One region of the Pseudoalteromonas sp. Xi13 genome, then DNA from elsewhere that is predicted to be linked to it. Evidence: predicted binding sites of a transcription regulator. Region 1 holds the regulator's gene; each other region holds the start of a gene.
What was found. Region 1 encodes sigma-54, which starts transcription at its own class of promoters, with help from an activator protein. Its sites were predicted from a motif close to GTTGGCACGNNNNTNGNNT; they were not measured.
Positions count from the first base shown of each region.

Region 2: a site for sigma-54 is predicted at 1,523-1,541, ahead of EJ103_RS18420 (hemerythrin domain-containing protein). Genes of this name have one in related genera too.
Region 3: a site for sigma-54 is predicted at 1,788-1,806, ahead of EJ103_RS18610 (amidase family protein). Genes of this name have one in related genera too.

Region 1 covers NZ_CP034439.1:3,109,879-3,113,115, forward strand. The annotation lists gene lptA (lipopolysaccharide transport periplasmic protein LptA) at 1-543, shown strand, start outside; gene lptC (LPS export ABC transporter periplasmic protein LptC) at 1-5, shown strand, start outside; gene lptB (LPS export ABC transporter ATP-binding protein) at 540-1,265, shown strand; gene EJ103_RS13995 (RNA polymerase factor sigma-54) at 1,335-2,834, shown strand; gene hpf (ribosome hibernation promoting factor) at 2,862-3,149, shown strand; gene EJ103_RS14005 (PTS sugar transporter subunit IIA) at 3,154-3,237, shown strand, end outside.
Region 2 covers NZ_CP034440.1:439,092-442,328, forward strand. The annotation lists gene EJ103_RS18400 (tetratricopeptide repeat-containing diguanylate cyclase) at 1-441, shown strand, start outside; gene EJ103_RS18405 (DUF6500 family protein) at 452-670, opposite strand; gene EJ103_RS18410 (hypothetical protein) at 697-954, opposite strand; gene EJ103_RS18415 (hypothetical protein) at 1,012-1,263, opposite strand; gene EJ103_RS18420 (hemerythrin domain-containing protein) at 1,580-2,005, shown strand; gene EJ103_RS18425 (hypothetical protein) at 2,091-2,504, opposite strand; gene EJ103_RS18430 (TonB-dependent receptor) at 2,853-3,237, shown strand, end outside.
Region 3 covers NZ_CP034440.1:487,937-491,173, reverse strand. The annotation lists gene EJ103_RS18615 (gamma-glutamyltransferase) at 1-410, opposite strand, end outside; gene EJ103_RS18610 (amidase family protein) at 407-1,615, opposite strand; gene EJ103_RS18605 (putative 4-hydroxy-4-methyl-2-oxoglutarate aldolase) at 1,962-2,444, opposite strand; gene EJ103_RS18600 (TetR/AcrR family transcriptional regulator) at 2,448-3,101, opposite strand.

The sequences.
Region 1 (3,237 bases):
AATAAACTCACTAAAATACTTATTATCCCATCGCTAATGCTTGCATTTAGCGCCTCTGCTGCTGAGCCTGCTACTCAACCGCCAGCAAATCAAATTTCTATTAGTGCAGACCGTCAAGAAGGCCAACTTAAAGAAAACGTAGGTATTTTTGAAAAGAACGTCGAAATTGTGCATGGTAATCGCAAAATTACAGCCGACCGACTCGAAGTACATAAACGTGAAGACTTAGGGGATAACAAACAACTCCTTATTGCCACTGGCAGCCCAGCCTACTTCGAAGAAAAACAAGACGATGGTACTGTAATGAGTGCCAGTGCAAACGAAGTACGTTACGACGTAGCAAAGCGATTTTTAACGCTTGTTGGCGATGCTGAAGTCGCACAAGCCGGTCAAAAAATTAATGCTAAAAGTATTACCTACGATATGCAGCAGCAGCTTATTAGCGCAGAAAAAGACGAAAACTCTACGGATCGTGTCCACACAATTTTAGTGCCTGTTGAAGCAAAAATTAAAGAAAAAACAGGTAACGAAGGTCAACCATGAGCACCTTAAAAGCAGAACTATTAGCAAAAAGCTATAAAGGCCGCCAAGTTGTAAAAAATGTAGGCCTTGAGGTAGAAGCCGGCAGCATTGTTGGCTTATTGGGCCCTAATGGCGCAGGTAAAACCACCACCTTTTATATGATTGTAGGGTTAGTACCTAGCGACAAAGGCAAAATTTCTATTGATGATAACGACATTACGTTATTACCTATGCACAGCCGCGCCCGCTTAGGCATTGGCTATTTGCCGCAAGAGTCATCAATATTTAGAAAGCTGACAGTTTATCAAAACTTAATGGCGATTTTAGAAACGCGTAAAGAGCTCAATAAAGCCGCGCGAGAAGAAACGCTTAACAACTTACTTGATGAATTTAGTATTCAGCATATTCGCGATAGCCAAGGTATGGCGCTTTCTGGTGGTGAACGCCGCCGTGTAGAAATTGCCAGAGCACTGGCAGCGAACCCTAAATTTATTTTATTGGATGAGCCTTTTGCTGGTGTTGATCCGATTTCAGTGTTAGATATAAAGAAAATAATAGAACATCTTAAAAACCGTGGCATTGGCGTATTAATTACCGATCACAATGTAAGAGAAACTCTTGATGTTTGTGAAAAAGCCTACATTGTTTCTCATGGGGAGCTAATTGCATCTGGCACCCCAGAACACGTATTAAATGACAAAACTGTACGCGATGTTTATTTAGGCGAGCAATTTAGGCTGTAACATTTAAGCCACACCTACAAGCATCTGCTAATATTAATTATAACAACATAAAAGGATTGTTAGAGATACATGAGGCAATCATTACAGCTGCGCATGGGCCAGCAACTTACAATGACTCCACAATTGCAACAAGCGATTCGCTTGCTGCAGCTCAGTACATTGGATCTCCAGCAAGAAATACAAGAAGCACTTGATAGCAACCCGCTATTAGAAGTAGAAGAGCAAGATTACACGGAAGAGTCGGCTGGGAAAAATGAACAAAAAGCAGATACGGATGATATAACCGTAAGCGCATCGGCTGACGATACAACCAGCGAGTACGAGCAAGACAGTGGCGAAGCTTTAAATAAAGACACCGTTAGCGATGATATGGCAATGGATGTAACTTGGGATGAGTACATGAGCGCAGCCCCTGCTGCATCCTCAGGCCCAATGCCAGAAGATGAGTCTATTTATCAAGGTGCCTCTACTGAAACGCTACATGAGTATTTAATGTGGCAGCTTCAGCTTACTCCTTTTAGCCCAACTGACGAAGCCATTGCTATTGCCATTGTAGAAGCTGTAGATGACTCGGGTATTTTAACGCTAAGTTGCGAAGAAATTTTAGAAAGCTTTAACCAAGAAAACGATGACGAAGTTGAAGTTGAACTTGACGAAATAGAAGCCGTTTTAAAGCGTATTCAGTTATTTGACCCTGTAGGTATAGCCGCGCGCAGTTTACAAGAGTGCTTGTGTATTCAGCTAAACCAGTTTGATAAAGACACCCCTTTTATAGAACAAACTAAAATGATCTTAACCGATCACATTGATCTATTAGCGGCACGCGACTATCGTACATTAATGAAAAAGACTAAGCTTAAAGAAGACGAGCTTAAAGAGGTCATGACCCTAATACATACCCTCAACCCAAAACCTGCAGATACAATAGTAAGGGAAGAGTCTGAGTATGTAATACCGGATGTGTCGGTTAAAAAAATAAAAGGCCGCTGGGTGGTAGAGCTAAACCCAGATAGCATGCCAAAAATACGCGTAAATAGTCAGTACGCGGCTATGTCACGTACCGTAAAATCAAGTGGTGATAGCCAATTTATTCGCTCTCACTTACAAGAAGCTAAATGGTTTATAAAAAGCCTTGAAAGCAGAAACGACACGCTGCTTAAGGTAACTAACTGTATTGTAAAACAGCAACAGGCATTTTTTGAACATGGCCCCGAAGCCATGAAGCCAATGGTTTTAAACGATGTTGCTGAGATGGTAGAAATGCATGAGTCGACAATTTCGCGTGTTACTACGCAAAAATATATGCATACGCCACGTGGTATTTTTGAGCTTAAGTATTTTTTCTCAAGCCACGTAAGCACTGAAAACGGCGGCGAGTGTTCATCAACCGCAATACGTGCCCTAATTAAAAAGCTAATTGCCGCGGAAAACTCAGCTAAACCATTGAGTGATAGTAAAATTGCGGATATATTGGCAGAGCAAGGAATTAAAGTAGCTAGACGCACAATAGCAAAATACCGTGAATCGCTAGCTATTCCACCGTCAAATCAGAGAAAGAGTTTGATATAAGACGTTAAAAACAAAGAGGAAATGCTTATGCAACTAAACCTAACTGGTCGTCACGTAGAAGTAACTGATTCACTTAGAGACTATGTAAATAATAAATTTGCAAAGCTAGAAAGGCACTCAGATCATATTAGCAATGTGCATGTCATTCTCGATGTAGAAAAACTCAACCAAAAAGCAGAAGCGACTATTCATGTAAGTGGCGCAGATTTATTTGCCTCAACAGAGCACCAAGATATGTATGCCGCTATAGACTCGTTGATTGACAAGCTCGATCGTCAAGTCATAAAACATAAAGAGAAGCTTGCTAGACACTAATATTATGAAATTAAGTACATTAGTATGCCAGGACTGCAGCAAAGCTGCGGTCCTTTTTAGTAGTAAAAAAAGAATTTTAGAGTTTATC
Region 2 (3,237 bases), on a different replicon from region 1:
GGCATTTTGCAAAAAGCAAATGAGTGTTTATCCCAGCAGAGCCTAGCAATAGCCATCGTTGATTTAGATTACTTTAAAGCTATTAACGACAAATTTGGCCACGATATAGGAGATTTAGTACTTATAAAATTTGCTCAAGCAGCAAAAGACACACTAAGTACTAACGATAAGTTTGGGCGTTATGGCGGCGAGGAGTGGCTATTTGTTTTAAAAACGCAAAATCGCGATAAAATAAACAACTTTTTTGAAAATCTTGAAAATAAGCTAGCGCAGTACTGCAGTCATATTGAGGCATTGCCAAGTAAAACACACGTAACCTTTAGTGCTGGCGTGGCAATAAGTGATGCTAAAAGCGACTCACTTAGCGAGCTAATTAAACGTGCGGACCAACAACTCTATAAAGCAAAAGAAAATGGCAGAAACCAAATAGCAATCGCGTAAATATACGTTATTAGTCACCTTCAATAATCATTTGCCTTATTTTTATCGCTTTTTCAAAGTGATCTAACTTATGGGTGTGTATCCACCACGTAGCGGCTTGCATCAGCAGCTCTGGATTGTCGTTTTTATTTGCAAAAAAAGCGTAAAAAGAAAGCCCTACGTTTTCGCCTTTGGCTGCTATTTTTTTATCGCACACAGCTATAATTTTTGCTTTTAGTTCTTCCTGCATACATACCTTATTTAATTGTATTTTAATTATCTAAATATACCGTTTAAAAAACTAACAATTAGCTGTAAAAGACTTCTATCAACAATACTATGATTCTCAAACTCTTTATTAGGCGTATTTACTTTTGTAGCTTTGCATTCATTATCTAGCGGCTCATTTTTATGTATATTGGTTTCATAAGCTATATCAGCTTGCTCCATACATTGTGCAGAGCCCGCATAAGGCTTTGCCGCACAGCCAGTTAAAAATATACACAGTAAGAATACAATTAAAAACGCTTTCATATTCAATCCTATTTTACGCACCCTTATGCTTTAAATTATAGCTGTAAGTTTGCTTACTTAGTCGGCTATTAAAACAAGTAGATCAATAAAAAACACACCAACTTCATCAAAAAAAGTGTCGCCTTTAGCATCCTTTTTTATTTGAGCGCTTACACATTCATTGAAAACCTCTGAGCTTGTTTTAGCGCCATTTAGCTCAGTTATTTCTGCCTCTTGTATGCATACACGTCGTTCAGAATGCTCGGCTGTACTACATGCACTTAATAACGCGCACAGTAATAATGCTGTAGTGTGGCTTTTTAAGTTCATCCTTAAACTATCCTAGTATCTAAAGTTTTATAAAAATATAGGTAAGGCAAGTATGTACAGCTTGTACCCAAATAATGCGCTACTTTAGCATCTCAATAAAATACCCAACCAGTAAAAATATGTAAGCTTATGTAGCGTCAAAAACAATCGCCTCTTTTAATCTGAAAAAATTGCAGCTGTTTATGTGTAAAAGTTACAGAGCAACTCCATCCAAACCAGCCAAAAGTACATTAAAGTCAATTATATCAAAACATTAAAATTTGGCACTGCGCTTGCTTTTAAAAGTTTATAAAGCAATTACAGCAAGGAAAGAGTTATGAATATTTTTGAAGCGCTACGTCAAGACCACGATAAACAACGCGAGTTAGTAGATGCCCTCATTCAAACGCACGGCGATACACAGCAGCGCCACAAGCTAATGGACGAGCTAAAAGCCGAATTAGAAGATCATGCAAAATTTGAAGAGCGTTATTTTTATAACCCACTTATGTTTGACGATCTAACGCACGAAAAAGCACGCCACAGCGTTGCTGAGCACCATGAAATTGACGAATTAATTGAACAACTTGAAGACACCGAAATGAGCTCATCGGCATGGTTAGTTGCAGCTAAAAAATTGCACCATTTAGTGCATCATCATTTAAGTGAAGAAGAACATGAAGTATTTCAATTAGCGGGTAAAGCCCTAACCGAAGGGCAAAAAGAAAGCCTAGCTAAACAGTATAACGATGCCATGCATTAGTTATTAATTAAACCGACTTCCATACACTCCCTTGTGTACTTATTGGTTATAAGCCGTATGGCTTATAACCATTTTTTTTGCAGTGCTACTTAATGGTAAATTTAACGTCTTGCTCGCGTAACACATAAAGTGCAAAACACGCTGCCCACATTGGCCACGCTGTAAAAAACAATAAGTTATTAAAGCCATCAATATACTGGTTATAAGATGAAAGCGTAGAAAGGCCGTGCATTACAAATATAACGCCATACGTAAGGCGCTTTTTAATACCCGCTAAAAAAGCCAACACTATAATAAGCTGTAACGCCCCCAGTACATAAGCAACCACATCTGTAGAGCCGCCAATACCATAAAAATGCTCAAAAATTCGTGCGCTATGCCCAGGGTTAACAAACTTATCAAACGTCCACATAATCATTACAATAAACACGCCTAGGCGTAGCGAAAAAAGCGACCACTGCAAACGATTTTGAAAGTCAGTACCTGTTGTACCAGTCATAAAATTTCCTTAAAACTAAATAATTTAATGTTGAAACTAGCAAGACCGCTCAACACATATTTTATTTCATCTCAATGTATAATTTTTTAATAAGTTCTGTGCCCTGCTTTTCGTTTGTTTGCGTATAAAACCGCTATTTATAAATTACGACCTTATCATGGCAATAACTAACTACAGTATTTGTAAAACAAAAACATAGTGCCTAAAACTGAATAACGCTTTTGAGCAATGTGCTAAACTTTTAACGTTTCATTCTAAAAAACAAAAAGAATTAATATTTACTGAAAGTTATTCACAAAGCTTCAGGTCTTTATTGCCACATTCACACTAACCAAAATGAGAACCCTTTTGAAACATTCATATTTGGCACTTTTTATAGCCGCTTCACTCACACCTAATTTTTATGCTCACGCGGCACAATCTGCAGCTAATACCGACTCAATTGAACGTATTGAAGTAGCAGGCCAAACGATTAAATCTCAAGGGCTTTCTGTAAAAGATGCCACTATTAACGGCCCCTTCGGCGACAACCTTGTGCTGCAAGACATAGCACGCTCAGTAACACCTATTTCAAGCGAGTTAATAGAGCAACTAAATATTACTACCCTACAAGACGTACTAGCCGTGAGCCCAAACACATACTCTGCAAGTGGCTTTGGTGCACCCAGCTTACCTACTATTCGTGGCCAGCTAGGTGAGCTTTTTCAAGATGGTACACGCCGCCAAGCAGGTA
Region 3 (3,237 bases), on a different replicon from region 1:
ACTGTAAAGCCATCGCGCGCGAGCTTTATGGCTGGGGCTAAAATAGTACTTAGTGAGAGAGCTGCGTGCTCATCTACCGCAAGGGCTTTTTGCCAGCCGCGTAATGTTGCAGCTTGGGTCAATGCGCTTAAACCGCCGCGCTCTGGTATGTGTGGCTCATTGCTATAGGCGCTTATATCGTTTGGTGCGCGCCCGCAGGCATCAATGGCAGTGGGTATACTTTGGTTTGGGTTATCAATAAGCCAAAAACTGTCGCCGCCAATTGAATTCATATGCGGATATACCACGCTAATCGCAGCCGCTGCCGCTACCATGGCTTCGGTGGCTGTACCGCCTTGTTTTAGTATTAAGGTGCCTGCCTCGGTTGCTGCAAAATGCGGGGCAGTAAAGGCAATGTTGTGTTTGCTCATGCAAGTGTGTCCTGTTTAAAGTGGGCAGCTAATTGTTGTACGCAGGCAAGTAGGCTTTTATCGTTGCCGTGGCTCATCATTAATGAAAACCCATATGGGTGGCCATTTTCTAAATTAGCCAATGGTAAGTGTACTTGCGCCGAGCGGCTCAAGCCCGCAATGGCCGATAAGGTAATTATTTGCATGCGTAAGGCGCTTGTGTCGGCGCCCAATTTAGGTGCAGTTGTGGGTGTGGTTGGCAAAAATAAACAACTGTTTGTGTTTAGGTTTTTAGCGATTAGTGTTTGCCATTGGGTTTGTACATTTAGTGCTTCTTGCTCTTCTTGGGCGGTTAGGGCAAGCGCCATGTTAAAACGTGCCGCAATTGCCGGAGCAAACTGGGGAAGTTGCCCTGGCAATTGAAGCCAATCTTTGTGCGTTTTTGCGATTGCTCGCCCTTGCAGTATTCTAAAGCTGTCAGCCAGTTCGCTTAATAAGCTACTGTTAGGCAGTTCAAATTCTTTATGGTGTTTAAAATAAGGTTTGGTTTTTTCAAGCAATTGTTTAAGTGGGGCTTGTAATGCAGGGTCAACCAGCTCAAATAGTGGCTCGCAAATAACTAAGGTATCAACGTTATTAATAGCTTGATTTGGTAAAAGTACATTGCCTACATCACTTAGCAGCTGTGCATTTTGCGTAAGCCAGCCAATGGTATCAAATGGGGGCGCTAGCGGTATTAGGCCATCTTTTTCAATTACGTTATGGCTTGGCCTTATGCCAAATAAGCCACAATAACTTGCCGGTATTCTAATAGAGCCACCAGTATCAGTGCCTAAGCCAATATCGGCTAAGTTAGCCGCTACAGCTGCAGCCGAGCCCATACTTGAGCCGCCACTTGCATGGCCTTTAAGTTTTGGGTTTTGTGCTGCACCATAGTGAATGTTATTGCCCTCTAAGCTGTAGGCCAGCTCATCGGTATGGGTAAAGCCTGTAAAGCTACAACCCTCATTCATTAGTTTGTTTACGGTACTTGCTGTTTGCTGTGCAGGTTTTGCTGCTTTAAACCAGCTTGGGTTACCTGCGCTGTTGCGCTCGCCTTTAACAGCAAATACATCTTTTACCGCAAGGCGCTTATTTACAAGTGTGCCGTGGGTTTGTGTTTGCCATGCGTTAGGGCCATGGTCACAAAAAATACCGGTAAAATTATTATCTGTTTTGGTACTCATATCACCACTCGTTATAAAGTAAATCTGACCAACTGGTTATAATCAGATTTAGGGTGATTAAAAAGACGAATTAGTTATTATTATTTTTCAGCCCACTGCGTAACATCTTATTTTTATTTTACAGAGCCTGATCCGCTTTTTAATCGGTTAGCTATTATATTGCCTAAAAGCTAAGCAAAAGCAATGCCAAATGCAATAAAGTTGTCCGCTCGGTCAGGTTTTGTTTGGTTTGTATGGGGTTTAGCAGATATTTATAAAAATATAAGTATTAAATAAGGCGTAATTTAGAGGTGAAAACACACCAAGTTGGTGCGTGGTTGCACCAACTTGGTTGCAAGTGTAGCGTTTATAGTAATGCGTTAGGGCTAATAATTAAGCCATTTACATCGGCATATAGCCAATCGTTAGGGTTAATTGTGGTACTAAGCATGGTCACTGTTTGGTTTTTATCTCCAAAGCCACGCTTTAATGTACTGCGCGGGGTTGAGCCAAGTGCCATAACCGGCAAATCCATTGTGGCAAGTATTTCAATATCGCGGCAACAGCCGTTAATAATCACGCCTTCCCAGCCGTTTTTTAACGCGCGCTCCGCCATAATATCGCCTATAAAAGCAAAGCGTTTGCTAGCAAAGCCATCAATAACCAGTACTTTACCCTTGCCGTTTTCATGCAGTATGTCGGCGGCAAACGAGTTATCGTCTGGGCAGGTAACGGTAACTGCTTGGCCACTAAACGTGGTTTTTTTTCCAAAGTGGCGCAGGCCGCTGTCGGCTACTTGTACGTTATTGCGGTGATCGTCAAATAAGTCTGGGGTGGTAAAATTATCCATGGGTTAAGCCTCACTGTGCTCAGGTATTTTTAAACCAATACCTTTTAAAATTATGTGGGCAGTTGATTGCGTTATTTGTGCCACATCGGTTTCGTCGTATTCTAATTTGTTCATTACCAGTAGCACTTCGGCCTGAAAATCGGCGTAGTACTGCGTAGTTGACCAAATGGTGAATAATAAATGGTAAGGGTCAACATTATCCATTTTGTTTGCATCTATCCAGGCCTGAAACACGTCTACCTTTTGTTTTACCCACGGGCGTGTGTTGGTTCTAAAGTAGTTTTGCAAATAAGGAGCGCCGCGCAGTATTTCACTGGCAAATAAACGTGATTGCAGCGGCTGGTTTACGGCAAGTATGACTTTGCTTTTAATATAGTGATACAACACATGTGCAGGGTCGTCCTCAGGGGTTACGTTATCTAAGCCTAAGTTCCAGTGCGCGATAATGCGGTCTATTACGTTTTCGTATAGGCCGTCTTTGCTTTTAAAATAATATAAAATATTGGCCTTAGGAACGCCTGCTTCTTTGGCAACCATACTCATACTGGTGCCATCGTAACCAAGCTGAGAAAACAACTGCTCGGCGGCATCGAGTATTAATGTTTGGTTTTTTACTCGGGTGAGTTCTTTTTTATTTGGCTTTGTTTGTGTGCTCATTATGGCGATGCTGTTTTTAACGTGTTGAATGATTGTAACTTTACTGACCAAAAGGTCAAACACTTAAGTGCAGGCCAAAAACATCTTTATAACAATAAATGATGAGCAACAATTGTTTAACCCATTAATTACTGTT